2 regions of the Mesorhizobium sp. C416B genome follow, and region 2 is predicted to be linked to the other one. Evidence: predicted binding sites of a transcription regulator. Region 2 holds the regulator's gene; the other holds the start of a gene.

Region 1 (15,861 bases), 1.7 Mb from region 2:
ATGCCCCACATGTCGGCGCCGGTCAGCGGCCTCGGATTGAAGGAGAGATCCGAGACCGGCTGCGTCGGCGACGTGTGATCGCCCTCGACAGCGCCGCCCGGCGCCGGCACTTCCTTGATCGGGATGATCGGCTCGCCGCTGCGCCGGTCGAGCACGTAGAGGTCGCCCTGCTTGGTCGGTCCAACCAGGCCCGGAACGACGCCGGCAGCGGTGGTGATGTCGACCAGGGTCGGCTGTGCCGGCACATCCATGTCCCAGAGGTCGTGATGCACGGTCTGCCGCACCCAGCGCACTTGTCCGGTGGCCAGATCGAGCGCGGTGATCGAGGAGGAAAACTTCTCGACATTGGCGCTGCGGCCCATCCCGAGCTGGTCCGGCGTCTGGTTGCCGAGCGGCACATAGAGCAGGCCGAGCTTCTCGTCGGCGCTTGCCGTCGACCACATGTTGGGCGAGTTGTGGGTGTAGGTCTGGCCTGCCGCCAGCGGCGTTGTCTGGTCCGGATTGCCGGAATCCCAGTTCCACACCAGGGCGCCGGTGTCGACGTCGAAGGCCCGGATGACGCCGGACGGCTCTTGCGTCGAATAATTGTCGTTGACCGCGCCGCCGATGATGATCTTGCCGCCCGCAATCAGCGGCGCCGAGGTCGAGTAATAATAGCCCGACTTCGGATACGGCATGTTGGTCAACAAATTGAGCGTGCCGGCTTCGGCGAAGGACGGGCAGACCTGGCCGTTGGCGGCGTCGAGCGCGATCAGCCGCGCATCCGAGGTCGGCAGATAGACGCGCGTCGCGCAAGGCTGGCCGGCGGCGATCTTGGCATCGGCATAATAGGACACGCCGCGGCAGGTCTGGTGCTGGCGGTCCTTGTCGAGCTTGATCTTGGGATCGAAACGCCATTTCTCCTTGCCGGTGGCGGCATCGATGGCGATGGCGAAATTGTGCGGCGTGCAGATATAGAGCGCATCGCCCACCTTCAGCGGCGTCACCTGGTAGGTGGTTTCGCCGACATCGTCCGGCCCTTTCACGTCGCCGGTCTGGTAGATCCAGGCCGGCTGCAATTTGGCGACATTGTCGGGCGTGATCTGGTCGAGCGGCGAATAGCGCTGGCCAAATTGCGTACGGCCGTAGAAATGCCATTCGCCCGGAGGCACATTGCCGCCGAGATCGGCAGTCGGCGTCACCTTGTCGGCGCTGAGGTCGCCGGCGATGTCCTTGGGATCGGCCGTCATCGAATAACCGGCGACGGCGAGCGATGCGAGCACGGCCAGAATGAGCGGCGCGCGCGCGTCGGGGCCGATCAGGCCCCGCCTTGCCCAAGGCGTCAGCAGCCACAGCGCCAGAAGCACGATGATGCCGCCGCGCGGTGCGAGTTCCCACCAGTCGAAGCCGATTTCCCACACCGCCCAGGCCAGCGTGCCGAGCACGATCGCCGCGTAGAGCCAGAGCGCCGTCGATTTGCGCCGGAAGAGCAGCCATGCGGCGATGAGGAAGGCGAGACCGGTGACGACATAGTACCAGCTGCCGCCCAGCATCGCGAGCCAGACGCCGCCGCCGCCAAGTGCGAGGCCGATGAGGAACAGGATGAGGGAGGTGATGACGACAGCCAAGACGATACTCCTTCGACTGATGCGCATTCCGCGGCGCGGCCATGGGCAAAGGTATGCCAATCCTGCCCCCGGCGGTACAACCTTCTCCCGCCCGCCGTGCCTGTCAAGCCGCCGGGGAGCGATCCATGGCGAAACCAAACGGCCATGCCGCAGGCTCCGCGCACAGGGCGTTTTTTTCGAGGCCACACGCCCAGGTGGCAATCCCGCCTTGCCGGCATCCGGGTTTTCCAGCAGTCTGCTTTCGACCAACCATCAGGAGCAACCAGAGTGATGTCATTCGCCTCGCCTCTGACGCGAGTAGTCCTTGTCCTCTGTAGCTTCGTCGCGCTCACGGCCGGCACAGTGGCCGCGCCGGCACAGACGCTGAGCGAGATCAACAAGGCAAACGGCTTTCACGAGATGCTGATGGGCATCGGTCCCGGCATCGCCGCAGCCACGAAATCCATACCCGAACCGTTACCGGCAAATTTCCAGGACGCCTTGTCGGTCGCGCTGGAAGGCGCCTTCGACGCAGTCAAAATGGAGACTGCCATCGAATCGCGGATGGCGGACAGGCTGTCGGCCACCGATCTGTCCGACCTCGCAGCGTTTTACGCTTCCCCGTTGGGCAAGCACGTCACCGCTTTGGAAATTCAGTCGTCTGGCCCGGAAGGCAGGCAAAGCAAGAAGACAGAGGGCAAGCAAATCCTCGCCGAGCTTCCGACCAAGGATCCAGCCCGGCTCGAATTGTACCGCAAGATCATCGACGATATCAGCGCTGTCGACACCGGCGAGGCGATAGCGCTGAACATGAGCTACGCGATGGTTACGGGGATGCTGGGCGCAGCCGGAAAGCCTCTGTCGGACGAACAGATCATGGCGCTGGTGCGTCAGCAATCCGTGAAAATTCGCCAGAACATCGAACAGAATGCCATGCAGGGTAGCGCTTATACGTACCGGGATCTCCCGCTCGGCGATCTCAGACTGTACTCGACATTCCTGGCGTCACCCGCGGGCAGCCGCTATTACGACCAGATGCTGACGGCCTTTGGCATGGTGATGACAGAGGAAGCGCGCTCGTTCGGACATCGATTGTTCGTCGCGCTCGGTTACCGAAAGGCCTGAGCCGCAGTATCGGGCACTTTAGCAGAACAAAACGTAGACACTTCTGGTCTTTCGCTCCCGAATCACTACATTCGGGGGAGATGTCCGGCTTTGCGGAAGAAATGCCCTTTTTCGACGAACCCAATGCGCGGCCCGCGGCCCCGTCGGGCATAGCCGCGCGCGCCATGGCGGCCCGCAGCGGACCCAACAGCGCACCCGATTATCTCAACGGCCTCAACCCCGAGCAGCGGCTGGCGGTGGAAACCACCGAAGGCCCGGTCCTGGTGCTGGCCGGCGCCGGCACCGGCAAGACCCGCGTGCTGACCACCCGCATCGCCCATATCCTGGCCACCGGCAGGGCTTTCCCCTCGCAGATCCTGGCGGTGACCTTCACCAACAAGGCCGCGCGCGAGATGAAGCAGCGCATCGGCCATCTCGTCGGCGAAGCCGTCGAGGGCATGCCGTGGCTCGGCACCTTCCACTCCATCGGCGTCAAGCTCTTGCGCCGCCACGCCGAGCTGGCCGGGCTCAAATCCGATTTCACCATCCTCGACACCGACGACGTCGTACGGCTGATCAAGCAGCTGATCCAGGCCGAAGGCCTCGACGACAAGCGCTGGCCGGCCAAGCAGTTCGCGCAGATGATCGACGGCTGGAAGAACAAGGGCCAAGGCCCGGCCGACATTGCCGAGGGCGATGCCCGCAGCTTCGCCAACGGCAAGGGCCGGGAACTATACAAGGCCTATCAGGAGCGGCTGAAGACGCTGAACGCCTGCGACTTCGGCGATCTGCTCTGCCACCCGATCCGCATCTTCCGCGCCAATCCGGACGTGCTGAAGGACTACCACAAGCGCTTCAAATACATCCTCGTCGACGAGTACCAGGACACCAACACCGCGCAATACATGTGGCTGCGGCTGCTGGCGCAAAGGCCAAGTGCGCCACAACCGCCAAGTGAGCCACAACCGCCAAGAAGTGGCGTTCCAGGTGGCCGCGTTCCAAGTCCTAGCCCGTCCAGGACTCCTGATCGAACTGAGGCGGGCAACTACAAACCTGCGGCGTCAAAAGACGATCCTTCGGAAGAAGGTAACTACGTTAGACCAAACACCTCCTACCGCTGGAATGTTCCGGCCGAAGGCCGCAAGCCCGACCGGGCGTCCGAGCCGTTGCGAGGCCCCCGCGGAGGGCCCGCGCCGGCAGGCGCGGAACAGCCCGTGAGCGTGAATATTTGCTGCGTCGGCGACGACGACCAATCGATCTATGGCTGGCGTGGCGCCGAGGTCGACAACATCCTGCGCTTCGACAAGGATTTTCCCGGCGCCACCATCATCCGTCTGGAGCGCAATTATCGCTCGACCGCGCACATCCTCGGCACTGCCTCGCACCTCATCGCCCACAATGAGGGCCGCTTCGGCAAGACGCTGTTCACCGAGAAGGTCGCCGAGGACGACGAGAAGGTGCATGTCCACGCCGCCTGGGATTCCGAGGAGGAGGCGCGCGCCGTCGGCGAGACCATCGAGACCTACCAGCGTGCCAAGCACAAGCTCAATGATATGGCCATCCTGGTCCGCGCCTCCTTCCAGATGCGCGAATTCGAGGATCGCTTCGTCACGCTCGGCCTCAACTACCGCGTCATCGGCGGCCCGCGCTTCTATGAGCGCATGGAAATCCGCGATGCACTGGCCTTCTTCCGCGTCGTCGCGCAGGGCGCCGACGACCTCGCCTTCGAGCGCATCGTCAATGTCCCCAAGCGCGGCCTGGGTGAAGCCACCATCCGCCAGATCCACGACACGGCGCGGAGCTTGCGCATCCCGATGCTGGAGGCAGCCGCCAAGCTCGCAGAAAGCGACGAGCTGAAGCCCAAGCCCCGCGCGGCCTTGCGCGAAGTGGCGGCCAATTTCGAGCGCTGGCAGAAGGCGCTGGAAACCACGCCGCACACCGAACTCGCCGAGACCATTCTGGAGGAGAGCGGCTACACCGACATGTGGAAGAACGACCGCTCGGTCGAGGCGCCGGGCCGGCTGGAAAACCTGAAAGAGCTTATCCGCTCCATGGAGGAGTATGAATCGCTGCGCTCCTTCCTCGAACATGTCGCCCTGGTCATGGACGCCGAGCAGAACGCCGAGCTTGACGCCGTCAACATCATGACGCTGCATTCGGCCAAGGGCCTCGAATTCGAGACCGTGTTCCTCCCCGGCTGGGAGGAAGGCCTGTTCCCGCACCAACGCGCGCTGGACGAAGGCGGCCGCTCCGGCCTGGAGGAAGAGCGCCGTCTCGCCTATGTCGGCCTGACCCGGGCCAAGAAGAACCTGCATCTGTGGTTCGTCTCCAACCGCCGCATCCACGGCCTGTGGCAGTCGACCATCCCGTCGCGCTTTCTGGACGAACTGCCGGAAGCCCATGTCGAGGTCGCCGAAAGCGGCAACTCCTATGGCGGCTACGGCAATTCCTATGGCGGCGGTTCGTTCGCGTCGGGCCGTGGCGGCCAGGGCGCAGGGCGGCAGAACCCCTACGGCGCCTCGCGCTTCGACAATGTCGGCGCGGAAAAATCCGGCGCCTTCTCCAACACCTATGCGACGCCCGGCTGGCAGCGCGCGCAGGCCAACCGCACCGAGGCGACCGACCGCAACTGGGGCTCGCGCTCCGGCCACCAGGTCGAGCGCATCGGCTATGGCGAGACCGACTCCGGCTACGGCGCCGGCCGAACCAGCGTCAAAGGCCGCACCATTGACGGCGAACTGGTCGCCAAATCCGTCGCCGACACGCCGTCGCCCTTCAGCGTCGGCGACCGCGTCTTCCACCAGAAATTCGGCAACGGCAACATCTCCAACATCGAAGGCAACAAGCTGACCATCGACTTCGACAAGGCCGGCCAGAAACGCGTGCTGGACGGGTTTGTGGCGGCGGTGTGAGCGCCCGCTTGTCCTGTTGTCCTACAAGCGACCACATTGTTGTAGTCTGGCGGAGCCCTCCCCGCCTCGTCATCCACGGGCGGAGCAAGGAGCGTAGCGACGCAGCGTAGACCCGAGGATCCATCCCGCGTCTTCAACGCGTTGCCACGGTGCGGAATCCTGCGCAGCTGCACGCCAAGGTCGCGGAATGGATTCCAGGGTCTACGCTGCGTCGCTTCGCTCCTGCTCCGCCTTAGAATGACGAAGCGACGGGCGTCTGCCCAGTCGTCGGGGCATGCGGTCCGCAACATGAGCGTCCCCGTCAATTTAGCCCGCCCCTCACCTGTACCGCGCCTGGTTCCACTTGTGCCCCAGCAGCGACAGGATGATGATCAGCCCGTTGAAGAACTGGACGTAGAAGCCGCTCAGGCCCGCCGCCACGACGCCGGTCTGGATGAACGACACGGTGACCGCGCCGATCGCTCCACCGGCAACCGTACCGATGCCGCCCCAGGTCGGCGTGCCGCCGACGAACACCGAAGCCAGCACCGGCAAGAGATAGCCGTCGCCCGCGGTCGGCCACCAGGTGAAGTTGATCATCACCGAAAACGTGCCGGCGATCGCGGCCCCGATGCCGGTGAAGATGAACACTTTCACCCGCACACGCTTGACGTCGATGCCCATTTGCTGGGCGCTGTCGGGGTTGTCGCCGACGACCCTCACCTGCGCGCCGAAGCGGTGCCGGTTGTAGAGCATTGCCGAAAAAATGACGAAGGCGAGTGCCCATAAGACCTGTACCGGAAAACCCCACACCTGACCGGAGAAGATGGTGTACGCCCAGCTGTCGCTGAGACCGGTCAATGCGGTCGATCTGCCCTCGTTGATGATCTGGATCAGTCCCCGCAGCAGGAAATTCATGCCGAGCGTGGCGATCAGCGACGACAGCCCGCCATAAACGACCAGGGATCCGACGAGAAAGCCGAGCAGCGTGCCGGTGAGAATCGCCGCTGCGATGCCGAGAAACGGATCGTAGCCGGCCTGCACCACCAGCGCGAACACCCAGGAGGCAAAGCCCATGGTTGCGGGAAACGACAGGTCGATCTCGCCGCAGGTGACGACGAAGACCAGCGGCACCACCACGAACAGGGCAACCGGCAGCGTGGTCAGCACGGATCTGTAGAGATACCAGGTGGTGAACACGGTCGGGTTGGCGATCAGGAACGCCGCCATCATGATGATGAACACGGCGAGCGTGCCGAGCGCTGCGCGGTTGTCGATGACGAAACCGCGCAGCCAATGGTCGGACGGGTGCTTCCACTCAGGCCGGGCTGCCTTGCCGCCGAGCGGGCTCTGCAGATCGGGTTCCATGGTCTTGCTCATCGTGCTGCCCTCTCCGCGTCGCCGGCCTCGTGCAGCCCCGGCAATCCGCCGGGATGCGCAACGTCTTCCATGAAGTTGATCAGCTCTTCGGCCGACTTGACCTCGGTGCGATCGGCGGTCAGCGCCACCTTGCCGCGGTCAATCACAACGAAGCGGTCGGCGATGTCGAAGACGTGATGGATGTTGTGGCCGATGAACAGGATCGAGCGCCCGCTCGCCCGCACCTGGCGCACGAAATGGAAGACCTTGGCGGTCTCGGTCAGCGACAGCGCCGTCGTCGGCTCGTCGAGGATGATCAGCTCCGCCTGCTTGTAGATGGCCCGCGCGATCGCCACGCCCTGGCGTTCGCCGCCGGAGAGCTGGCCGACGATCGAATGCGGCGTGAACACCTTCGAGGTAAAGCCGATCTCGCGCATCAGCCGGCTCGCCTCCTCTATCTCTTTATTGACCTTCAGAAAGCCCATGAAGCCGGTGAGTTCGCGGCCCATGAAGATGTTGCGCACGATGGTCTGCTGCACGGCCAGCGCCCGGTCCTGGAAAACCGTCTCGATGCCGGCGTCGCGCGAGCGTGCCGCACTCCAGCCGGTCACCGGCTTGCCGCGCACCAGGATCTCGCCGCTGGTCGGCTTGACGACGCCGGACAGGATCTTGATCAGCGTCGATTTGCCGGCGCCATTGTCGCCGATCAGGCCAACCACCTCGCCGCGGTCGACCGAGAGATTGACCCCGCCCAGCGCATAGACCTGGCCATAGGATTTGCTGATGTCGCGCAGTTCGATGATGCGTTCGGCCATGGTGATCCTCGCTCCTGTGGTATCATCCGGCCTGGTGCCGGCGGTCCTGCCGGCCGGGCTTGCGCCCAGCCGGCAGTTTGGGAGGTCAGCGCAGCGCCTGCTTGGCGAGCTCGGCGACGATCTCGTAATTCTGCGGCGTGACGAAGCCCGCCCCGGTGTCGACATTCATCGGCGCCAGGCCCAGCACCACCTGCTGGCAAAGGCTGAGGATCGGCAGATAGCCTTGCAGAAACGGCTGCTGATCAGCCGTCAGCTGCACCCAGCCGCCCTTGAACGCCTCGACGATCTGCGGGCTGGTATCGAAGCCGAAGTTGAAGATGTCGCCGGGCTTGCGTCCTGCCGCCTGCATGTAGGTGGCGACGTTGCCCAGCATCTGGCCGCCGGGATAGCCGACCGCCTTGACGTCGGGATTGTTGAGCAGGGCCGCGGTGATCACCGGTATCGCCAGATTGGGGTCGGACGCCCATTCGCCGCTCGGCGGCGACGACAGCTGGATGACCTCGACGCCGGCTTCCTTGAGTGCTGCCACCGTGCCGCGCTCGCGCGCGCCGCGGGCCTCGTTCTCGAACGGACCGATCATGATTGCCTTGTCGCCGGACTTGAGCTTCCCGAGCTTGAACGCCTCAGTGCCGAGCGCGCGGCCCTGCTGCTCCTGCTGGGCGCCGACATAGCCGCCGCCGAACGCGTCCACCACCTTCGGCACCGGCACGTTCTGGTACATCATCTTGATGCCGTCCTTGTGCGCCTGTTCGGCCAGCGGCATGATCGCGGCGTCGCCCGGATGGCCCATCATGGCAATGCCGTTTGGCTTCACGGCGACGGCCTCGCGCAATTGCTGCACCATCTTCTCGACGTCCCACTGCGAGAAGATGTAGTCGACCTTCGGCCCGAGATCGGACGCCGCCTGCTTGGCGCCATTGTAGACGATGGTGCCGAAAGCGTCGCCCTCGGCGCCGCCGACGAAAAAGCGGATGTGGACATCCTTGCACCACTGGGCGTCGAGCGCCTGCGCCGGCAGAGTGGAGATGGCAGCGCACAGCGCCGTGGCGGCGGCCACGACGGTCGAGCGCAGAAGTGTCGTTCTCATTGCGATGCTCATGCACGTTCCTCCCTTTTGTCCTCGGTGAGCCGAGGGGTTCGTCGTTCGCTTTTCGGCAGTGCTTGTCGGCAGTGCTTGGCAATCTGTCAGGCCGGCTCCTCCCACCGGCCCTCGGTCACGCCGGGTTCGGCAGGTAGGTCGCTCCTCCCCGGCATTGCTTGAGGTATTCCAGCCCGCGCACCTGGCCTGTGATTTCGAGGTCGCCGCGATAGACCGGGTCGTGCCAGCCCTCGATGTCGATGGCGCCCTTGTAACCGGCCAGCCGCAATTCGCTGATCACCCGCGTCCAGTCGCTGTCGCCAAACCCGGGCGTGCGCATCTGCACGAAGGGCAGCTTGCCGAACACGCCGTGCTCGCGGATCACATCCCAGCGCACCGTCGCGTCCTTGCCGTGGACATGGAAAATGCGCGGCGCCCATTTGCGGATCTGCGGCATCGGGTCGATGAGGTAGACAAGCTGGTGGCAGGGCTCCCATTCGAGGCCGAGATTGTCGTCGGGCAATTCGTTGAACATCAACTCCCAGGCATCGGGATTGTGGGCGATGTTCCAGTCGCCGGCCGCCCAGTTGCCATCCATGGCGCAATTTTCGAAGGCAATGCGCACGCCCTTGTCGGCGGCGCGCTTGGCCAGTGGTCCCCAGACCTCACGGAAGCGCGGCAGGCTGTCGGTCAGCTTCTTGCCGCGAAGGCGGCCGGTGAAGCCGCTGACCGTCGAGGCGCCGAACAGATGCGCGTTGTCGATGACGGTTTCCCAGGCCGCGAGCACGCCGCGATCGACCTCGCCATCCTCCAGCGGATTGCCGAACACGCCGATCGACGACACGGCGACATCGGCATCGCCGATCGCCTCGCCAATCTCACCGGCGAGCCGCGCCAAATCCTTGCCGCCCAGCGTCTGCCAGAAGAAGGGCTGGATGCTCTCGAAGCCGAGCGGCAGAATCTCTCTGATGTAGGCGGCCGGGTCTTCGAGATTGGCCCGCACCATGGTGCCGATGCGGATGTCGAGAAGCGGGTTTGGCATCATGATGCTTCCTGTGTGATTGCGACGCGCCGTCCGGTCTCGGCGCTTTCGATGGCGCCAAAAACCATGGCCAGGCTTTTGATGTTGTCGCTGCCACGGGTTTCCGGCTCGCTGCCGGTCTCGATGGCGTGGATGAAATCCTTGATGATGCCGAGATGACCGCCGACGCGGTCGGCGGAATCGAGCGGCGGTACTGTGATGGGCTGGGTCAGGTCGAACAGGCCGTCGCGGACCGACAACACAACCTCGGCCTTCAGTCCGTCCTCGCCGTCCCAGACCAGGCTGCCGTGCTCGGCGACGATGCGCCACGTGCTCTCCCAGCTGGTGCGGAAGCCCGCCGCGCACCAAGAGCCTGCGTAGGTGAAGCGCTTGCCGCCGCCGAGATCGAAGATAGCGCTGGCCGACGATCCCTGCCGGTACCAGGAATTCGCCGGCTCCCATTCCTGGCAAAAGACGCCGGCGGGATCGCCGCCGACCATGTAGCGGGCGGCGTCGAAAGTATGGATCGCCATGTCGAGCAAAAGCACATGCGCCATCTCCTCGCGGAAGCCGCCGAAATGCGGCGCGACGAAGAAATCGGCATGGATGCTGGTTGGCTTGCCGATGGCGCCGGAGTCGAGAAAGCGCCTGATGCGCCGGACATTGGCGACGTAGCGGCGGTTCTGCACGACCGCATGGATACGCCCCGCGTTACGTGCCGCATCGACGATGGCGCGCGCATTTTCTGGAGTATCGGCCAGCGGCTTTTCCGTCAGCAGATGGCAATTATGGGCAAAGGCGGCAAAGGCGACATCACGCCGGGCGGCTGGAACCACGACATCGAACACCGCGTCGGGCCTGGTCTGGTCGAGAACCTGATCGAGGCTGGTGCCGATGACGGCGCGATCGAGCCCGTATTCGCGTGCCCTCGCCCGCGCCCGTTCGGCGTCGAGATCGACAAGTCCGACAATGGCCAACCCGCCGATCTGCCTCGCGGCATCGAGCCAGGCCTTGCTCATCGCACCACAGCCAACGAGGACGGCATTCATCATCCGGCATTCCTCCCGTCCGGTCCCTCCAGACCGAATGTCACGGCATTTCCGGCATCACCGTAAACGCTTTTCCGTAAACGTTTACGAGAACACACCCGATGGCGTAGAATGTCAATCGGCTGCCAGCGAAAACCATCCCGAAGCCTTGGCCTGGGCGGCAGCCGGTGCTAGCCAAGACAGGGGGAGAACTGTCCTTGGCGTCCAGCATCCATGACCTCGCGCGTCACCTGAACATTTCGATCGGCACCGTGTCGCGGGCGTTGAACGGCCGCGCCGACGTCAATGCCGACACCCGCCAGCGCGTGCTCGCCGCCGCCAAGCAATTGAACTATTCGCCCAACCAGTCCGGCCGCAGCCTGCGGCAAGGCACCACCCATTCGATCGCCTTCATGCTGCAGCCGCATCCGGGCGACCAGCAATATGGCGAACCGTTCTTCATCCCGTTCCTGATCGGTCTGCAAGGCCGGCTTGCCGAGTATGGCCTGGATTTGATGGTCGTCATGGGTGAGCCCGGTCAATATCAGCAGGAGAGGCTGCGCCGCGTTGTTGAGACGCGCCGGGCCGACGCGGTCGTGTTGGCCAATACACGGCGGGAAGACGATCGGATCGACTATCTCAGCAAGGCCGGCTTTCCCTTCGCCACGCTTGGCCGAAGTCAATCCGGCGACGACACCTATCCTTCGCTCGATATAGATTTCGAGAGGGCGGGTGATGAAGCCGTCGACCGGCTGGTCGCGCGCGGCCACCGCCGCATTGCCGCCATCCGCCCTTCGCTTGATCTCAACTTCGGCTACCTGTTCCTCGACGGCTACCGCAAGGCGCTGGAGCGGCATGGCATCGAAGTCGACCCCGGCCTGATCGCTGACGGCTTCATCAACGAGGCCGGAGGCTACCAGGTGACGCCGCGCGTGATGCTCTCCAAGGACCGGCCCACAGCCATCATCTTCAACAATGACGCAATGGCGCTCGGCGGCTGCAAGGCACTGGCCGAAATGGGCATCAGGCCCGGCCACGACATCGCGGTGATCGTCATCGTCGACACGCCGCTCTGCCGTTATTTCTCGCCGGCGCTGACCGCCTTCCGTCCGTCGCTGGAGCCGATGGGCCGGCGGCTGGCCGAAATGTTGCTGGCCTCGCTTCCCGCCTTTGCCGGCCCGGAAGGTCCGCGCATCATCCGCGAAGTCTGGCCGCTGGAGCTGATCGCCCGCGACAGCGATTGATCCGCCGCGGAAGGCCGGCGGGCCTCAATCCACCTTCTTCTCGCCCCGCTCGCCGGCCTTAACGATGTCGCCGGTGGTGAACAGGATTTCCTTCAGTTCCGTGCGCCAGTCTTTCTTCTGGCGCAGCAGGAATTCCAGATCCATGCCGAAATGCTTGAACTCCTCGCCTTGCGCGTTCTTCATGATCGCCTTGGCCTGAGGGTCTTTCTCGACCGACATGCGCTGTTCGTACCAGCTGATCGCCTCGGCCTCTTCGATCAACGAGGTGATCATGCGGGCAAAGGTCCGCACCTCCTGCGTCAGTTCTTCCGGCGGCTCGTGATACTGATCGAAACCCATTTATCCCTCCCAGGCCCGGGGCTCGACCGGCCATCGCAGGCGACGCTTGGGCTCGCGTGCAACGGATCAGGCTGGAAAATGGTTCCGGAGCGCGTGCGACAAGGTCTGTCACGCAACTATCATCTTCGCGTCCTAGACCGCTCATCGGTGGGCGCGGCATCGTCGATTGCGGCGGCTTCGTCATCCGGCCGTTCCGGCCCGTTCCGTCACAAGAAGGATCTCCATGAAAAATCTGCACCGAACCGTGTCGCTCGGCGCCGCATTGGCGCTGTTTACCGCCCTGACCCCTGCCCTTGCCGGCAGCACCGCCACCGTTGGCGGCTTCGTCAACAAGGGCCTGGTCGGCGTCGGCCGCATTCCGGCCGATCAGAAGGACAAGTTCGGCGAGACCTTCGGCTCCGGCTCCGGCATGTCGATCGACGCCGCAAGCTGGACCCATGGCGCGGATGGCTACAAGGGTTCGCTGTGGCTGCTGCCGGATCGCGGCTACAATGTCGTCGGCACCACCGACTACCGGCCGCGGCTCAACACTATTCGCATCGAGTTCACGCCGACCGCACTGGGCGCCACGCCCGCTGCCGGCCAGGAACAATCAGGCGTCAAGGCGACGCTAGCCGATTCGCTGCTGCTCACCGACGACAAGGGCGCAGACGCCACCGGCCTCGATCCGCTCAACGGCGTGCGCGCGGCGAGCGGCGACCTGCCGATCCTGCCCGAGGCCAATGGCAAGCTGGCGCTCGACAACGAGGCGATCGCGCGGCTGCCCGACGGCACCATGTTCATCTCTGACGAATACGGCCCCAACATCTACCGCTTCTCGGCCGACGGCCATCTGTTGTCGGCAACGCAGCCGCCGGCCGCTTTGGTGCCGATGCGCAAGGGCGGGCCGAACTTCGCCTCCGACAATCCAGGCCCCGGTGCAGCCGAACCCGATCCGAAGGATCCCGAAACCGGCCGCCAGAACAACCAGGGCCTCGAAGGCATGGCGCTGACGCCGGACGGCAAGTCGCTGATCGCTGTGCTGCAGTCGGCGCCCCGCCAGGATGGCGGCGATTCGCCCGCGACGCGCCAGAACACCCGCGCCCTGGTCTACAACGCCTCCGACCCGGCCCATCTCAAGCTGGTGCATGAATATGTCGTGCCGCTGCCGGTGTTCAAGGTCACCAAGGACAAGACCAAGGTCGCCGCGCAGAGCGAGATCGTGGCGCTGTCCGACAAGACCTTCCTGATGCTGGCGCGCGACAGCGGAAACGGCCAGGGGGTGAAGGGCGATACTTCGCTGCTGCGCCAGATTTTCGTCGTCGACGTCTCTGGCGCCACCGACATTGCCGGCGGCGCCTTCGATGCCGCCGACAAGCCGCTGGCGCCCAAGGGCGTGCTCGACCCCTCGGTGACCCCGGCCAAGCTGACGCCGTTCATTGACATCAACGACAACAAGGAACTCGGCCGTTTCGGCCTGCATGACGGCAAGCCGAACGACAAGAACAATCTCTCGGAGAAGTGGGAAGCAATGTCTGTGGTCAGCCTGCTCGATCCGGCGCTGCCCGACGACTATTTCCTGTTCGTCGGCAACGATAACGACTTTCTCACCCAAGACGGTTTTCAGGTCGGCGCGCCCTACAAGGCCGACGACGGCGCCGATGTCGACACCATGTTCCTGGTCTATCAGGTCACGCTTCCGGGCCTCGCCAAGAAGTAGCCGTATACGGAAAGGCGGACGCGCCCGGCGCGTCCGCCTCTAACCGTTTGTCGGCGATCAGCGATGCCGTGAAGGCACCTATTTCAAAATCTCCGCATCCCTTGGCACGCCGGCATCGATCGGCTCGGCGGTCCGGCTCGACACAGCCATGATCTTGCCCGCGGCCGACAGGTTCGGGCGCACATAGACCTGGGCTACGCCGTTGACCCGGCTGTAGAGGTCGATGATGTCCTGGTTCATGAAGCGCACGCAGCCCGACGACGCGTTCTTGCCGATGGAATCCCATTCCGGCGTGCCGTGCAGCCGGTACATCGTGTCCTTGCCGTCGCGGAACAGATAGAGCGCACGCGCGCCGAGCGGGCTCTGCGGTCCGGGCGGCATGCCGTCCTTGTATTTCGCCAGTTCCGGCCGGCGCTGGATCATTTCCGGGGGCGGCGTCCACACCGGCCATTTCTTGCGCGCCTGGATCACGGCGCTGCCGGTCCAGCCAAACCCGGCCTTGCCGAGGCTGACGCCATAGCGCATTGCCTTGCCGCCGTCGCGCACCAGATAGAGAAAATGTTCGGATGTATCGACGACGATCGTGCCGGGTTTTTCGCCGGTCGGATCGTCCACGATCTGGCGCACGAACTTCGGATCGAGCTTGGCCACGGGGATTGCCGGCAATGAAAAGCCCTCATCGACGCGCGCCGAATACATGGTGGCGGCATCGCCCAGAGCCGGTTCGGTCGCCGGAGCGGGCGTTGGCGGCACCACGACGTCGGTCGTGGTGCAGGCTGAAAGCGCCATGGAAGCGGCACCCAAAGCGGATATTCCAAGAAACGCGCGCCGGTTCAGGCGCTCGGAAAAAAGCGGATTGTCGGACATGATCCCCCCAGCCTATTCATCATATCCAACAGGATATGCGACCCCACGCGGCGACGACCCATATCCCATTCCGAATGTTTTGAGAACTGATTAGCTTGAAGCCGCCAGGTGGCATGTTCCAATGCCGCATCGACCTTGTCCGTTAAATCGGCGATCATTGCCGGGCGGACTTTGAGATGAACCTTCGCCGAACAGCCCATGGACGAAAAAATACCACCGCGCCGGCGCACCGGCGACCTGACCAGCGGCCCGATTCCGCGCACGCTGCTTTTGTTCGCTCTGCCGGTGCTCGGCTCCAACGTGCTGCAATCGCTCAACGGTTCGATCAACGCCGTCTGGGTCGGCCGCTTCCTCGGTGAATCGGCGCTGACCGCCACCTCCAACGCCAATCTGGTGCTGTTCCTGATTCTCGGCACCGTGTTCGGCATCGGCATGGCCGCGACCATCCTGGTGGCGCAATCGGTCGGCGCCCGCGACCTGCCCGAGGCGCGGCGCATCGTCGGCACCAGCGCCAGCTTCTTCTTCCTCGTCTCGGCTATCTTCGCCGTCTGCGGCTGGATCTGGGTCGACGCCATCCTCAACACACTGGGCACCCCGCCCGATGCGCTGCCGCTGGCGCGCTCCTATCTGCGTATCATCTTCGTCGCCGTGCCGATGATGAACCTTCTGTCCTTCGTCATGACGGTGCTGCGCGGTGCGGGTGATTCGCGCACGCCATTCTTCTTCATGGCGCTCGCGGTCGTGCTCGACATCATCCTCAATCCGCTGCTCATTCGCGGCATCGGCCCCTTCCCCGAACTCGGCATCGCCGGCTCCGCCACCTCGACGCT
Region 2 (15,861 bases):
TACGGCGAGAAGCAGGCGTTGTTCGACGTCAATCTCGACGTCCGCCAGAACCAGGTGACGGCGCTGATCGGCCCGTCCGGCTGCGGCAAGTCGACCTTCCTGCGCTGCCTCAACCGCATGAACGACACCATCGATTCGGCGCGGGTGACCGGCAAGATCACGCTCGATGAAGACGACATCTACGACAAGAACATCGATGTCGTCGAACTGCGCGCACGCGTCGGCATGGTGTTCCAGAAACCCAATCCGTTCCCGAAGTCGATCTACGAGAACGTCGCCTACGGCCCGCGCATCCATGGGCTGGCCAAGCGCAAGTCCGACATGGACCAGATCGTCGAGCAGAGCCTGAAGAAGGCGGCGATCTGGAACGAGGTCAAGGACCGCCTGCAGGAGCCCGGCACCGGCCTGTCCGGCGGCCAGCAGCAGCGCCTGTGCATCGCGCGCGCCATCGCCGTGTCGCCGGAAGTGATCCTGATGGATGAGCCCTGCTCGGCGCTTGATCCGATCGCCACCGCCCGTGTCGAGGAGCTGATCGACGAACTGCGCCAGAACTACACGATCGTCATCGTCACCCATTCGATGCAGCAGGCGGCGCGCGTGTCGCAGCGCACGGCGATGTTCCATCTCGGCTATCTCGTCGAGGAGGGCGCAACCGACAAGATGTTCACCAACCCCGACGACAAGCGCACCCAAGATTACATTACCGGCCGCTTCGGCTGAACCTTCCGGCGGGTGAATTTCAGGCACGAGGACCAAGATCATGGGTGAACATACCGTCGCCTCCTTCGATGAAGAGCTCGGGCAGATCAGCAAGCTGATCCGCGACATGGGCGATCTGGCAGGCTCGATGGTCAGCGGCTCGACCAGGGCGCTGCTCAATTCGGACAATGCGCTGGCACAGCGTGTCGTTTCCGACGACGCCATCATGGATGCGCGCCAGCGCGAACTGGACGACCGCGCCATCACGCTGATCGCCAAGCGCCAGCCGATGGCCAACGATCTGCGCGCCGTGGTCGGCTCGATCCGCATGGCCGGCGACCTCGAGCGCATCGGCGATCTCGCCAAGAACATCGCCAAACGCGTCGGCACCGTGGGCTTGAGCGTCACGCCGCGCGACCTCTCGCACTCCATCGATGCCATGGCGCAACTGGTGCTGATCCAGGTGCAAGGCGTCGTCGAGGAATATGCCGCCACCGATGCGGCAGCTCTTGCAAAACTCAGGAATGACGACGAGCGCATCGACGTCAAATACACGTCCGTGTTTCGTGAGCTCTTGACCTACATGATGGAAGACCCTCGCAACATCACCGCCTGCACGCATCTCTTGTTCTGCGCCAAGAATCTTGAGCGCATCGGCGATCATGTCACCAACATCGCCGAAAATGCGTATTATGTGCTGACCGGCCAGCAATTGCCCGCCAATCGTCCGAAGCAGGACGAGACGGCGATGGCCACGCCGGCCTGATGAGGGTGAACTGCCTATGATCGCGCCACGCATCATGGTCGTGGAGGACGAGGAGCCACTAGGCGTGCTCCTCCGCTACAACCTCGAATCCGAAGGCTATCAGGTCGAGGTGGTGACACGCGGCGACGAGGCCGAGATCCGCCTGCAGGAAAACGTGCCCGATCTCCTGGTGCTCGACTGGATGGTGCCGGCTGTTTCCGGCATCGAGCTCTGCCGGCGGCTTAGAGTGCGGCCCGAAACCGAGCGGCTGCCGATCATCATGCTGACCGCGCGCGGTGAGGAAAGCGACCGCGTGCGCGGCCTGTCCACCGGTGCCGACGACTATCTGGTCAAGCCATTCTCGACGCCGGAGTTCATGGCGCGCGTGAAAGCGCTGCTGCGCCGCGCCAAGCCGGAAGTGCTGTCGAGCGTGCTCAAGGTCGGCGACATCGTGCTCGATCGAGAATCGCACCGGGTCTACCGCAAGAAGAGCGAGATCAGGCTCGGACCGACCGAGTTCCGGCTGCTCGAATTCATGATGCGCCATCCCGGCCGCGTGTTCTCGCGCAGCCAACTGCTCGACAATGTCTGGGGCGAGACGATCTATATAGACGAGCGAACCGTCGACGTGCATGTCGGGCGGCTGCGCAAGGCCGTCAACAACGGCCGCATGCCGGATGTCATCCGTACCATTCGCGGCGCCGGCTACGCTATTAGGGAAGACTAGGATGCTGCGCGTCGCGCCGTTGCCGGCCATTCAGGCGACATGCTTGCCGGATTTCGCCTGAATGCCCGGCGCGAAAATCTCCTGGTCGACGAAGCCGAGCGCGCGCATGGCGCAGCCTTCGCGGATCAGCGGCAGCTCGTTGGGCTCGGTGTCGAAGGAGATCGATTTCGAGTGCTGGCCGCCGGCGGTCTGGGCGATCGCTTCGCGCAATGCCGGCTCGATCAGGTCGAAGGCGGCGGCGCTGACGCCGACCATGGCGACGGGTGCCGGATCGATCAGAGCAAACAGGCTGCCGAGGCCGAAGCCGAGCGCCTCACCGGCCCTGCGATAGGCTTCGCGCTCCGGGCCATCGGTTTCGCGGGCGCGCGCGGCGAGTGCGCGCATATCAGCGTCGCCGATATCGACCGGCTCGGCATCCTCGCCCATCATTTTGGCGCTGCGCCAGATGGCGTAGTTTCCGGCATAGGCCTCGACGCAGCCGCGCCGCCCGCAGCGGCAGAGCGCGCCGCCCGGACGGTGGATCATGTGGCCGAACTCGCCGCCCGAGGAATGGGTGCCGGTGAACAGTTCGCCTTTCAGCACCAGTCCCATGCCGATGCCGTGCGACAAGAGGATGGCGATAAAGTTGTCGCGGTAGCGCTCGGGCTGGCGCCATTGCAGCGCCACCGCCATCATATTGCAGTCGTTCTCCATGGTGGCCGGAATGCCGAATTCCACTTCCAACATGTCGGCGAAGGCAATGTCGGTCAGTGGCGTGATTGGCGACCACAGCATGGCGCGCGCCTGCGAATCGGTGATGCCCTGGATGCCCATGGCAATGCGGGCGATGCTCTGGACATCGAGGTCGGGATCCTCAAGCCGCCGCCGGACGATTGCTACGCATTCGCCAATCAGCTCGTCGCGCGGCTTGGTCAGCGTGTCCAGCCGGCGCTGTTCCTCGGCGACGACGTGGCCGGCATAGTCGATGACGGTGACGGACAGGAAATTGAGCGACAGCACGACGGTCATCACCGCCGCCGCTTCCGGGTTGAGGCCAAGGCCGACCTGCGGCCGGCCGCGTTTCAGTGCGCCTGTCTCGCCAGGTTTGCCTTCAATCAGGACGCCTTCTTGAATCAGATCAGACGAGATTGCCGATATGGTCGAGTGGCTGAGGCCGGTGGTCGCCGCAATCTCGGTCCGCGACGGCTGGCCGGCCCGGCGCACGGCCGAAATCACCATGGCACGGTTGCGACGGCGCAGATCGTCGTGGCGGATTCCAACCGACATTTGTTTCCTCCCGGCCTCCTCGCGCCTCATGATAGTGAAGGCGTTCGACGGCACCAGCCAAATATTGGCAGACGCCGGCAGCCCTGTCATTGTTTATTGCGGACCTCGAAAAAATTCGGCAAGGCCATCAGAATCCATCAGAATCGATGTTGACAGCGCCTTATCATTGAACCAGTATTTTTTCGAGGCTCGAAAAAATAGGGCCTCTGTGTGCCGGCCCTCGGGCCAGTTTTGTCGCGCCGCACGCGGCGCAGGGAGGATTATGATGAACAGATTTGCAGCCGCCATGCTGGCGGGTGTCGCCATGTCGCTGGCGCTGATGTCGGTCGCGCAGGCGAAGGACAAGGTCATCGGCGTGTCGTGGTCGAACTTCCAGGAAGAGCGCTGGAAGACCGACGAGGCGGCGATGAAAACGGCGATCGAGGCTGCCGGCGACAAGTACATTTCGGCCGACGCGCAGTCCAATCCCGGCAAGCAGCTGACCGACGTCGAAAGCCTGATCTCGCAGGGCGCCAACTCGCTGATCATCCTGGCGCAGGACGCCTCGGCCATCGGCCCGGCGGTGCAGAAGGCGCTGGACGAAGGCATTCCGGTCGTCGGCTATGACCGCCTGATCGAGAACAAGGACGTCTTCTACCTGACCTTCGATAACAAGGAAGTCGGCCGCATGCAGGCCCGCGAAGTGTTCAAGGCGAAGCCCGAAGGCAACTATGTCTTCATCAAGGGCTCGGGCTCGGATCCGAATGCCGATTTCCTGTTCTCGGGCTCGATGGAAGTGCTCAAGGAAGCCATCGACTCGGGCAAGATCAAGAATGTCGGCGAGGCCTATACCGATGGCTGGCTGCCGGCCAATGCCCAGAAGAACATGGAACAGTTCCTGACCGCCAATGACAACAAGGTCGATGCCGTGGTTGCGGCCAATGACGGCACCGCCGGCGGCGTTGTCGCCGCGCTGACGGCGCAGGGCCTTGCCGGAACGGTTCCGGTCTCCGGCCAGGACGGCGACCATGCCGCTCTGAACCGCATCGCGCTCGGCACGCAGACGGTGTCGGTGTGGAAGGACGCGCGCGAACTCGGCAAGAACGCCGCCGAGATCGCCTCGCAGCTTGCCGATGGCAAGAAGACGGGCGACATTGCCGGCGCCAAGGACTTCACCACGCCTGGCGGCAACACCGTCAAGTCGCTGTTCCTGACCCCCGTCGCGATCACCAAGGACAACCTCAACGTCGTCATCGACGCCGGCTGGATCAAGAAGGACGAAGTCTGCACGGGCGTCGCCGCCGGCAGCGTCGCGGCTTGCAACTGATCTCGACGACTTGAAGAAATGAGGCGCCGCGGCTGTCAAGCCGCGGCGTTTTCTCTACGAGAATTGTGTGTTTCCGCCATCGGCGGCAAACTTCTAGGCTGTGGTCCGGCATCCGCGCCAGACGGCAAGCCGCTGGAGGACATCATGACCGACACGACCTCAAATCCGCAGGCCGATACGGCACGAGCGTCTGAACTCGGCGCGGTCGCCCGGTTCCTGAAAGCGACCGAGCTCGACACGCGCATGCTCGGCATGGTCGGCGCGCTGCTGGTCATCTGGGTCGGCATACATATCCTGTCGGGTGGGCTTTTCCTGACGCCGCGCAATCTTTGGAACCTGTCGGTGCAGACGTCCTCGGTCGCGATCATGGCGACCGGCATGGTATTGGTCATCGTGATGCGCAACATCGACCTTTCGGTGGGCTCCGTCGAAGGCGTGATCGGCATGATCATGGGCGTGGCACAGGCCGAATTCCTGATTCGCGTCATCGGCTTCCAGCTTGGAAACCCCTGGCTCTGGATCGTCGCGCTTGCCGCCGGCGTGGTGCTTGGTCTGCTGATCGGCGCGTTCCAGGGCTTCATCATCGCCTATATGCAGGTTCCGGCCTTTATCGTGACGCTTGGTGGCCTGCTGGTCTGGCGCGGCATGGCATGGCTCATCACCAGCGGGCGCACGGTCGCGCCACTCGACGCCACCTTCCAGCTGATGGGCGGCGGACCACGCGGCTCGATTGGCGCCGCTGCCAGCTGGATCGTCGGCATTGTCGCCTGCGCGGCGGTCGCCTTCGCGCTGCTCAACGGTCGCTCGCAGCGCAAGCGCTTCAGCTTTCCACTGCGCCCCGTCTGGGCCGAGACCTTGCTTGGCGTGGTCGCTTGCGCGGCCATCCTCGGCGCCGTGTGGATCGCCAATTCCTATCCATGGCCGATCGGCATCGTGCGCCAGTACGCACAGCAGAACGGCATCACCGTTCCCGAAGGCGGGCTGTTCATCGCGCATGGCATCGCCATACCGGTGCTGATGGCGGTGATTGTCGGCATCATCATGACGTTCATCACCAAGCGCACGCGTTTCGGCCGCTATGTCTTCGCCATCGGCGGCAATCCGGAGGCAGCGGAACTCGCCGGCATCAACACGCGCTGGGTGACCATGAAGGTGTTCATGATCATGGGTGTGCTGGCTACAATCAGCGCGGCGATCTCGTCGGCCCGTCTCAATGCGTCGACCAATGCGCTGGGCACGCTGGACGAGCTTTTGGTGATCGCAGCCGCTGTCATCGGCGGCACGTCGCTCGCGGGCGGCGCCGGAACGGTGATGGGCGCCATGCTCGGCGCGCTTCTGATGCAGTCGCTGCAATCCGGCATGGTGCTGCTCGGCATCGACTCGCCGCTGCAGAGCATTGTCGTTGGCGCTGTCCTGGTCATCGCCGTCTGGCTCGACACCGTCTACCGCAAGCGCGTCTAGGGAGGAACGATTATGGAAAAAACTGCTCCCACCGGTACGCCACTGATCGACATGCGCAACATCTCGATCGCGTTCGGTGGCATTCGCGCCGTCGACGATGCGTCCATCGATCTTTTCCCGGGCGAAGTGGTGGCGCTGCTTGGCCACAACGGCGCCGGTAAGTCGACGCTGATCAAGATCCTGTCGGGCGCCTACAAGCGCGATGCCGGCCAGATCTTGGTCAACGGCCAGGAGGCCTCGATCTCCAATCCGCGCGACGCCAAGAAATACGGCATCGAAACGATCTACCAGACGCTTGCGCTGGCCGACAATGTCGACGCTGCCGCCAACCTCTTCCTCGGCCGCGAACTGATGACCGCGTGGGGGACACTCGACGATGTCGCCATGGAGGCCGAGGCGCGCAAGGTGATGGGCCGGCTCAATCCGCGCTTCCAGCGCTTCAAGGAGCCCGTGATCAAGCTATCGGGCGGCCAGCGCCAGTCGGTGGCGATCGCACGCGCCATCCTGTTCAACGCCCGCATCCTGATCATGGACGAACCGACGGCCGCGCTTGGGCCGCAGGAGACGGCGCAGGTCGGCGAACTGGTAAAGCAGCTCAAGGCCGACGGCATCGGCATTTTCCTGATCAGCCACGACATTCACGACGTGTTCGAGCTTGCCGACCGAGTCTGCGTAATGAAGAACGGCCAGGTCGTCGGCACCGCGCTCACCACCGATGTGACGCAGGACGAAGTGCTCGGCATGATCATCCTGGGAAAGTGTCCGCCCGGCGCCATTCCCGGTCCGGGTGCGCTGAAGATCGCGGCCTGAGACCACGATATCATCGGCTCTCATCTTCACCGATGTTCGACCGATAAGCCGGCTAAATATACGTGATATGCCAGCCGTCATTATGGCTTGGCCGCGCCATTGTCTTGCCGCCGCGACTTGCCCATAAAGGTTCCCGAACCGTCCGTGGGCCTGCGTTGAAGAAGTTTTTCCCGATCCTTGCCTTCATTGCCGTTGCACTGATCAGCCTGACGATGGCGGGCTTCGCCTATTTCGCCACCCAGGAAGCGGCGCGCATCAAGTTCGAGGCGACGGCCGACGACGCGCTCAACCGCATCGAAAGCCGTATCGATCTGCATCTGTCACTGCTGCGCTCGACGCAGGCGCTGTTCGACGCCCGCAATGGCGAGATTTCAGGTAGCGAATTCAAGGCCTTCTTCAGCGCCCTCAATGTCGATAACAATTTCGCCGGCCTGCGCGGCATCGGCTATCTCAGGCTGGCCAAGACCGGTGACGAAGCGGCGGTCGAGCGCGACATGTTGCGCGACCGCGGCGCCGCCCACACGGTCTATCCGGACACGACACAGCCATGGCGCACGCCCGTCGTGCTGTTCGAGCCGCTCGACCCTGCCAACGAATCCACCATCGGCTACGACATGTTCACCGAGCCGGTGCGGCGCGAGGCGATCGAAAAAGCGCTGGCCGATGACGCACAGCACGCAAGCGGTCTGGTCCAGCTCGGCCAGGATACTGGCGCGGCGCAGACCTTTACCGGCTTCCTGGTCTTCGTCAGGCTCAATGTAGAAACCGCGCCGGATGGTATCAATGCGTCCAGATCATCGACATCAGGCCTTCTCTACGCGGCCTTCCGCGCCCGCGACCTGTTCCAGACCGCGCTCAGCCGCACGCCTTTGCTGCCGGTCAACACCGCGGTCTATGACGGCACGGCGGACGCCGACAATCTTCTGTTCCAGTCCGAAACGCCGCCGGCCGCGAGCTTTGGCGACAGGCTGTTGGTGACGCGCAAGATCATCGTCGCCGGTCGGCCGTGGACGGTGCTGTTTCGGCCGACAAGTGCATTTTCGCAACCGTCCTCGCGCGCCATTCCGGTCATGCTCGGGCTGTTCGGCCTGCTTCTGGCCGGCGCCATCGCGTTGGTGGCCCGCTACCAGGAGCGCGCCTACGACGCCAAGTCGCTGCTGCATGAAACGACGGAAAAAAGCCTGCTCGAAAAGGATTTGATGCTGCAGGAGATGAAGCATCGGATCAAGAATTCGATCACGCGGGTGCTGGCGATTGCGCGCCAGACGGCAGCGCAAGCCACCGACGTGAAGGAGTTCTCAACTTCCTTCTCGGCCCGCCTCCAGGCAATGGCGGCTTCCCAGGATATGCTGACGCGTTCGCGCTGGCAGAAGGCCGATCTTGGCGACCTGCTGCGCATCGAGCTCGGCCAGGTGTTCGGCAAGGAGCTTCCGGAAGGGATATTGTCAGGGCCTCAGGTGCTTCTCGACGAGAGGACGACGCAGGCGCTTGGCCTGACCTTTCACGAGCTGGCGACGAATGCGCTGAAATATGGCGAGGCCGGCAATTCCGTGGGTGCGCTGAAGGTCAACTGGTCGTTCGAGGGGCGCGGGTCCGAGCGGATGCTGGTTCTGAACTGGCGCGAGGCCGGGCAGAAGGAACTCGAAGCGCCGGCGAAGACCGGCTTCGGCACCAAGCTGATCGACCTCAATGTCACGCAGGAATTGCGCGGCACGATTGCCCGAGATTTTCGCGTCGATGGGCTTACGGTGGAAATCAGGATCCCGCCGCCTCATGCAGGCAAACAAACGGAGACCGGCTGACCGGTCTCCGTCGCGATTGTCTGACGCTTTTGAAGCGAATCAGCAGCGAGCGGTGTAGAGCCGGCCGCGATTGTCGCGATACTGGCAATAGCCGTTGCGCAGGTTGCGCACCAGCAGGCCGGAACCGGCGCCAACGGCTGCGCCGATCAGCGCACCCTTGCCGCCGCCGATCAGTCCGCCGGCCAAAGCACCGACACCGGCGCCGACACCGACATCCTGCTCGGTCGTGCTGCAGCCGCTGACGGCGACCACCGCAACCATGGCAATAATCAATTTCCGCATAGAATCTCTCCTCACTTTTGTCCTCACTTTAGTAAGCTCCAGCCGCTATTTAGCACAAAACAGCAGCCTTTGCCCGCTCGATCTTATTGTTGGCTAAGAGAGTCTTTTTCGCGGCGCGTGGCGTTCGACGCGACCACGACACTGGAAATCTGCAAAGACGCGTCGAGGGTGCCGTCCGGGCGCACGTTCCAGACGATCTGGTCGTAATCATCTTCCAGCGCGGGGTCGACCGTAAGACATTTGGCAACGACGTGCTCGGCCTGACCCTGCACGTCGCCGGCAGCGAATGGACGTTCTGCCGTGCATGCTTCGGCGGTTTCGAAAACACTGACCGGCACCGGCAGTTCACGGCATTCGGTCATGTTGTTCGAACAGCCAATTACCAAAAGCAAAGCGGCGATGTGTTCCACGGCGACACGTCCTCTCGCCATAAGAACGGTCCACAGCCGTCAAAGTTCCTGTGTCGAAAGGGGCGTTAATAATTGGTCGGCTACGAGCTGGACAGTTTCTGAGCCAGGCTGCTTGGGAGCAGCGTGAACCTGAGCATCTGGCTCAGACCAATTGCGACGCCACGATCAGCACAACAGCGGCGACGAGCGCGACAGCGGCGACGCGAAGCAAGGGATGCCAGGCGTGCTGCAAAGGCGAGGCTGAAGCGTCAGGATCCTGAAAGCCGCTCATCGACACCCGGGCGGCCTGCTCCAGCCTGTTCATATCGGCAACCGTCATGATCATTCCTCCCATACTCGCGTTGCAGGCTGCGGCCGAAACATCGGTTGAATCGGTCAAGATCCAGCAATCTCTGGGAACCACAGCATCGGATTTTATGGTGAACAGCCGGTTAAGGAATCCCGCCGCTCATTCGGTTTCGAAATTGCCGTGCGGAACGACGAGGCGATATTCGAGGCGGTCACTGGTGATCTCCAGCGTCGCCGTGCCGTTCAGCGATGCCGGCACGACACGTTCGAGGGCAACGCTGCCGAAGCGTTTCTCGGTGCGCCTGTTATCATTGGCGACAATGGCCTCGACCCAGGTCAGCGACAAAGCCGGCTTGTCTGCGGCCTCTGCGACGTTCGACAGATCGGCGGTTACCTCGACAAAGCCGTCCGGCCGCGCCAGGGCGCCGTAGCTGAATGAATTGACGGCGAGTTCGTGCATTGCCAGTCCAATATGAATGGCCGCGTTGGGATTGAGGTAGGGGTTGACGCCATTGAAGCGCAGGCTCTGCGCGGGATCGGCGCCGTAGCGAACGACCTGGCCGCGGATAAGCTCGCGAAGTGCTGCACCCCGCCAGTTCGACGACGTTACCAGATCCTGGGAGGAAGCCAGTGACTGCAGGCGGCCGCGAAAGCGCTTCAGGAAATCGTCGGGTGTCTCGGAATAGCGGCCGGTCTGGGTGGCAATACTCTGGATGATGGCCAACAGGTTCTTGGAGCGGTGGCTGACTTCGCGCAACAGCGTCTTCAGCGTCTGTTCGCGGCGTTTCTGCTCGGTGGTTTCCACCATCGTGGTGACGACGCCCTGCACGTCGCCGCGATTGCCCCGATCGGCATCGACCCATACCTGGAACCAGCGCATGCCATCACCGGTGGGAACACTCAGTTCAAGGCGTTCCGGATTGCCGGAAGCGATCACATTGCTTTTGGCGGCGGCGATTTGCTCAGCTTGCGCCGGTGGCAACGCGCCGTTGCTGTCGGCTGTGTCGGAGACCCACGGCGCACGCATGTTGCGGGCCCATACAGTCTTCAATTCACGATCCTGATAGAGGACGGAAATGCCGGCATTGTGCAGAGCGTGAAGCAAGGCCCGGCCAAGCTGCATTCCGCTTTCAGCCGGGTGCAGTGCGATCACCTCGTCGCCCTGTCCGCTCTCGCCTCCGCCAATGGAACGCATCAATCACCTGTCCACCTGATCAGGACCGAACGATTCACTTGGACTCAGTTCCTGAGTAGGTCCCCAGAAAAGGTCCGCCGGACGATGTCCCGTTGGAGGACATCGCCCGGCGGTGGCTGGAAACCGTTTGAGGGGTGCGGCTTCCAGTGTTCGCCCGCTCCTACGATGCCCGTCTGAACAGGCCGGCCAGAAGCGAGATGACGAGGAAGGCGAGAAAGATGAAGAACAATATTTGCGCGATACCGGCCGAGGTACCGGCGATGCCGCCGAAACCAAGCGCGCCGGCGATGATCGCCACGACGAGAAATACGAGCGCCCAGTAGAGCATGATCTGTCTCCTTCCGATACTGAATCAAGAACGTGAGTGATTGCTGTTTGTTCCACCATTTGCCGAAAAAGAAGGTCTTTGGAAGTGGCCCGGATGCGAATTGATTCACGCGCGTGCGCCCCATACGGAGCGACGGGCAGCCGCCGATCGCCGGGCTAGGCGATCGCCAGTGCCGGCAACGCTGCGAGGCGGCGAAAAGTTGGAGATTGAAGGCCCTACTTCACGCGGCGGCCTTGGCCTGCCGGTCGAAGAACAGCGCTTGGCTGATCAGCGCCTTGACCATGTCGGGATTGAACGGCTTGGTGACGAGGAAGGCCGGTTCAGGCCGCTCGCCGGTCAGCAGACGTTCGGGGAAGGCGGTGATGAAGATTACCGGCACCGAAGTCGACGACAGGATTTCGTTGACCGCATCGATACCCGAGCTGCCATCGGCAAGCTGAATGTCGGCCAGCACCATCTTCGGCCTTGTCTTGCCGAACATCGCCACCGCCTCGGTATGGGTGCGCGCGGTTCCGACCACGTGGTGGCCGAGGCTCTCGACCATTTCCTCGATGTCCATGGCGATCAGCGGCTCGTCTTCGATGATCAGCACATCGGTCGCCACCTGGCGAGAGATCTCGTTGCTCGCCTGGGCAAGCAGTTCGGAGAATTCCTTGGCGTCGACATCGAGAATTTCAGCTGCCTCGTCTTCACCGAAGCCTTCGACCGCGACCAGCAGGAAAGCCTGGCGTGGCCGTGGCGCAATGGCGTTCAGATTGGCGGCGGCGCGCTGCTCCCATGCCGATTGTGCCTGCTCCTGCGGAACGCGGATGGCAATGGAGGTGAACAGTTTGGCGAATACCTTGTAGAGCGCGATGCGGTCGCTTGACGCTTGCGGGAAGATGTCGACGTCGGCGATGATGGCTTCGAGCATCGCGGCGACCAGCGCATCGCCACTCTCCTGCGATCCGGATACGGCGCGTGAAAAGCGGCGCAGGAACGGCAGGTGCGGAGCGATGGTTGCGGAAAGGCTCATGGTAGACGTCTCCCTCAGATGACGTGATTGCATAGATTGCAGGTCAAGCTGATTGCAAGCCCCAACACCCAAACGCGGGTTTTGCGAAAAAGTTCCGAGACTTGTGGAACGAAACCGTACGGGCGACGTTTGTGGTGCGATGGGCAACCAGACGAGGGGGCCGCTTTGCGTTGTGTAATGGGGCGGCTCGGGGCGCTGGATTTAAGGGCGAAATGAAGGACATGAATAAAGAAACGCTGGCTGGCGCCGCTGACAGGCGCCGGGCCAATTCCGGCGACCCGCTCGGGGCGAATTCGGAAATCGGCCGCAAACTCAAACAATATTATGACGAGCTGGTCTCGGACAATGTGCCGGATCGCTTTGCCCAGTTGCTCAGCCAATTGGAAAAGGCCGAACCTGCACAGAAGAAGGACTGAGGCATGGCAGCTGTCTCACAAGGGTTCAAGACCGACCTGCTCGGCTCGATCCCGAGCCTGCGGGCCTTTGCCGTGTCGCTGACGCAGAATGCCGACAAGGCCGACGATCTGGTGCAGGAGACGCTGGTCAAGGCTTGGGACAAGCATGAGAGCTTTCAGCCCGGCACCAATCTCAAGGCATGGCTGTTCACCATCCTGCGCAACGAGTTCTATTCCCAGATGCGCAAGCGCGGCCGCGAGGTGCAGGACAGCGACGGCATCATGACGGCCAGGCTTGCCGTTCATCCGGCTCAGCACGGCCAGCTTGACCTCAAGGATTTCCGCGGCGCGCTCGAGCAACTCCCCGAGGACCAGCGCGAAGCCATCATCCTCATCGGCGCTTCAGGCTTTTCCTATGAAGAGGCCGCCGAAATCTGCGGCTGTGCGGTCGGAACGATCAAGAGCCGGGTCAGCCGGGCCCGCACGCGGTTGCAGGAGATCCTCAAAATCTCCGGCGAAGACGAATACGGGCCGGACGCGATCTCGTCCCAGGTGACGGGTTCAAACGCTGCCTGACGGCGGAGGCCCCGTTTGCGGGCCTGGGCTCTTTACACATACGCATCGAAGATATCTCAGACTGGCGCGCGGCCGCAGGCCGCCGCCAGAGCCTCGACGAGATCGGTCCCCGAATAAGGCTTGGTGACCAGGCGGATGCCGGGAAAAGACCCTTTGATCTCATCGGGGTCCGAATAGCCGGAGGCAAAGACAAACGGCAGGCCCGATTGGCGCAGCCGCGCGGCGAAATCGAGTGTGGACGTTCCGCCCAGCATGAGGTCCACGATAGCGGCGTCGAACTCGCCAACGACCTTCTGCTCATCGATCTCGGCCAGAGCGCGGGCAATCACTACGTCGTTCGCGCCATGGTCGCGGCAAAGCTGCTCGACATCCATGGCGATCAGGAATTCATCCTCCAAGACAAGAATTCGCAATCCCTCAAGCAATGGCGGCACTTGGCAATCTCTCCTCAATTCTTGCAGCATCGGGTACAGTGACTCCAGTCAACCGCATCGCGGACCTTGGGGGATCGGTCAGGCCTTAATCCGAAAAGTTCGCCCACCGGCTCTACTCCACAAGCGAGCTTCGAATTCGCCTCAGTGGAGTGTAGCGAGTCATGATCGCTATTTGCCATCCTGTCATTTAAAAAAGACATGCCATCGGCAGCGGAACCGCGGCCTTGCAAAGGCGTAGCACTCAGTCTCTGGCAAGAGACTTTCGAAAGAGGGATCGAAATGTCTGGCCAGAATGGTCGTTCGTTTTCCAGCCGTCAGTACCCATGCGAGATCTGCCCGCTTCGGCCATTGCCGGTGTTCCGGGAATTCGAGAAGCAGGAGCTTGCCTATGTCAGCATGTTCAAGAAGGGCGAACTGGCCGTCGACAAGGGCGCCACAGTGCTGGTCGAAGGCAGCCAAAGTGCTCATCTCTACACCGTGCTTTCGGGCTGGGCCTTCCGCTACAAACTATTGTCGGACGGCAGGCGCCAGATCCTGAACTACTCCATGCCCGGCGATCTTATCGGGCTGCAGGGCAGCCTGATGGGCGAAATGCAGCACTCGGTCGAGGCGCTGTCGCCCATGCTGTTGTGCGTCTTCGAGCGTGAAAACCTGCACGAGCTCTACCGCAACCATCCGGGCCTTGCTTACGACATTACCTGGCTGGCGTCGCGCGAGGAGCGCATGCTGGACGAGAACCTGCTCAGCGTCGGTCGGCGCACGGCGGTCGAGCGCACCGCCTATCTCATTGCCTTCATCGCCAGCCGCGCGGCGGCAGTCGGGCTCAACGGCAAGGCGCCGGTGCAAATCCCGATTACCCAGCAGCATGTCGCCGATACGCTCGGCCTGTCGCTGGTCCACACCAACAAGACCATCCGCAAGCTCATCGATCGCAAGCTGATCGCCTGGCGCGACGGCGGTTGCGAAGTGATCGACGGGGAGGGGCTGAAGGATCTCGCGCGCTGGGAGGGCCTAAGCGAAGGCCGTCGGCCACTGATCTGACAGGCAGGCCTCCATCTGGGGCTGGACTCGCACTTGCAAACACCCTTTCATGGATACGGTCTCCGATTTCGGAACCATGACGTGTGTCGGGCGTTTGAAGCCAAGCAAACGCAAGGAGTTTAGAATGGCAACTGCCGCAGGAAAAACCGCCAACGAAAGTCAGACGAACGCCGACCTGGAAGCCGACATTCGGCAGTTGAAGGCGGATATCGAAAAGTTGACCAAGCAATTGGCCAAGACCGGCGAACATGGTTACGGCACGGCGCGGCGCGCTGCTGCCGAAGGCGTCGACCAGTTGCGCGCGCAGGGCGAAGCCGTCTTCGACAGCCTGCGTGGCAACGCCAAGGATCTTGAGGCCCAGATCACGGCCAATGTGCGCGAGAAGCCGGTCACTTCACTGGCGATCGCGGCCGGCGTCGGCTTCCTGTTTGCGCTTCTTGCCCGGCGCTAGTTTCGACAGAGATGGGCATGCTGGCACCGCTTATCTCGGCCTTGGCCTCGGGTGAAGCCATTGCCGCCATGCGCCGCGCGCGCACGGCGGCAATTGTCTACGGGCTCGCCGCCGTGGCTGCCCTGTGCGGCCTCGGGTTTCTCCTGGGGGCGGCCTACATCTGGGCGGCTGACCGTTATGGCTCGATGGCCGCCTGTCTTGGCTTCGCCGCTGGTTTCCTGGTACTGGCCGGGCTTATCGTGCTCATTCATCAACTTGCGGCTGGAACGCGTGCACGCCGACGTGCGCGAAGGCGCAATGCCGACCTGAAGGCGCTCGGTATCACCGCGGCGCTTGCCGTGCTGCCGGCCTTGCTCAAGGGGAAAGGCGGGAAGGGCGTCATTCTCGGCCCGATGATCGCGCTCGCGGCCTATGCCATCTACCGTGAGAACGTCAAGCCGGATCCGGGCGATCCAGACAGCGAAGCCGACTAAAGCGCGTCGCGCTGATACGCTGTTCCCGGGAAAACCGCTTCGCACTTCTGGAATCGCTTTTAATGCATGTCGCCCAGAAGTGTGCCGCGGTTCTGGGACAACGACATGCATCAAAACAAAGACTTAAAGCGCGTCGTATGAATCCGTTTCAGCGTGA

Evidence for each region. The regulator PhoB, encoded in region 2, activates phosphate uptake and scavenging genes when phosphate is short. The targets are predictions, from matches to a motif close to TGTCATNNANCTGTCAT.
Region 1: NLY43_RS29480 (esterase-like activity of phytase family protein) is a predicted target of PhoB. The motif match lies at 12,572-12,588, and genes of this name have one in related genera.

Annotation. Positions count from the first base shown of each region.
Region 1 is NZ_CP100471.1:6,082,715-6,098,575, reverse strand. Features, by position in the region: gene NLY43_RS29530 (glucose/quinate/shikimate family membrane-bound PQQ-dependent dehydrogenase) at 1-1,634, opposite strand, end outside; gene NLY43_RS29525 (DUF2059 domain-containing protein) at 1,878-2,711, shown strand; gene NLY43_RS29520 (ATP-dependent helicase) at 2,792-5,602, shown strand; gene NLY43_RS29515 (ABC transporter permease) at 5,921-6,961, opposite strand; gene NLY43_RS29510 (ATP-binding cassette domain-containing protein) at 6,958-7,755, opposite strand; gene NLY43_RS29505 (substrate-binding domain-containing protein) at 7,841-8,854, opposite strand; gene NLY43_RS29500 (sugar phosphate isomerase/epimerase family protein) at 8,970-9,878, opposite strand; gene NLY43_RS29495 (Gfo/Idh/MocA family protein) at 9,875-10,906, opposite strand; gene NLY43_RS29490 (LacI family DNA-binding transcriptional regulator) at 11,101-12,126, shown strand; gene NLY43_RS29485 (ferritin family protein) at 12,151-12,465, opposite strand; gene NLY43_RS29480 (esterase-like activity of phytase family protein) at 12,689-14,164, shown strand; gene NLY43_RS29475 (L,D-transpeptidase) at 14,243-15,031, opposite strand; gene NLY43_RS29470 (MATE family efflux transporter) at 15,230-15,861, shown strand, end outside.
Region 2 is NZ_CP100471.1:4,427,550-4,443,410, forward strand. Features, by position in the region: gene pstB (phosphate ABC transporter ATP-binding protein PstB) at 1-720, shown strand, start outside; gene phoU (phosphate signaling complex protein PhoU) at 761-1,465, shown strand; gene phoB (phosphate regulon transcriptional regulator PhoB) at 1,482-2,171, shown strand; gene NLY43_RS21635 (ROK family protein) at 2,202-3,437, opposite strand; gene xylF (D-xylose ABC transporter substrate-binding protein) at 3,703-4,743, shown strand; gene NLY43_RS21645 (sugar ABC transporter permease) at 4,888-6,204, shown strand; gene NLY43_RS21650 (ATP-binding cassette domain-containing protein) at 6,217-7,014, shown strand; gene NLY43_RS21655 (CHASE domain-containing protein) at 7,170-8,816, shown strand; gene NLY43_RS21660 (YMGG-like glycine zipper-containing protein) at 8,856-9,098, opposite strand; gene NLY43_RS21665 (hypothetical protein) at 9,182-9,508, opposite strand; gene NLY43_RS21670 (hypothetical protein) at 9,651-9,827, opposite strand; gene NLY43_RS21675 (sensor histidine kinase) at 9,957-10,991, opposite strand; gene NLY43_RS21680 (DUF1328 domain-containing protein) at 11,152-11,319, opposite strand; gene NLY43_RS21685 (response regulator) at 11,540-12,334, opposite strand; gene NLY43_RS21690 (NepR family anti-sigma factor) at 12,547-12,750, shown strand; gene NLY43_RS21695 (sigma-70 family RNA polymerase sigma factor) at 12,754-13,305, shown strand; gene NLY43_RS21700 (response regulator) at 13,362-13,679, opposite strand; gene NLY43_RS21705 (Crp/Fnr family transcriptional regulator) at 14,019-14,780, shown strand; gene NLY43_RS21710 (ElaB/YgaM/YqjD family protein) at 14,905-15,231, shown strand; gene NLY43_RS21715 (hypothetical protein) at 15,243-15,704, shown strand.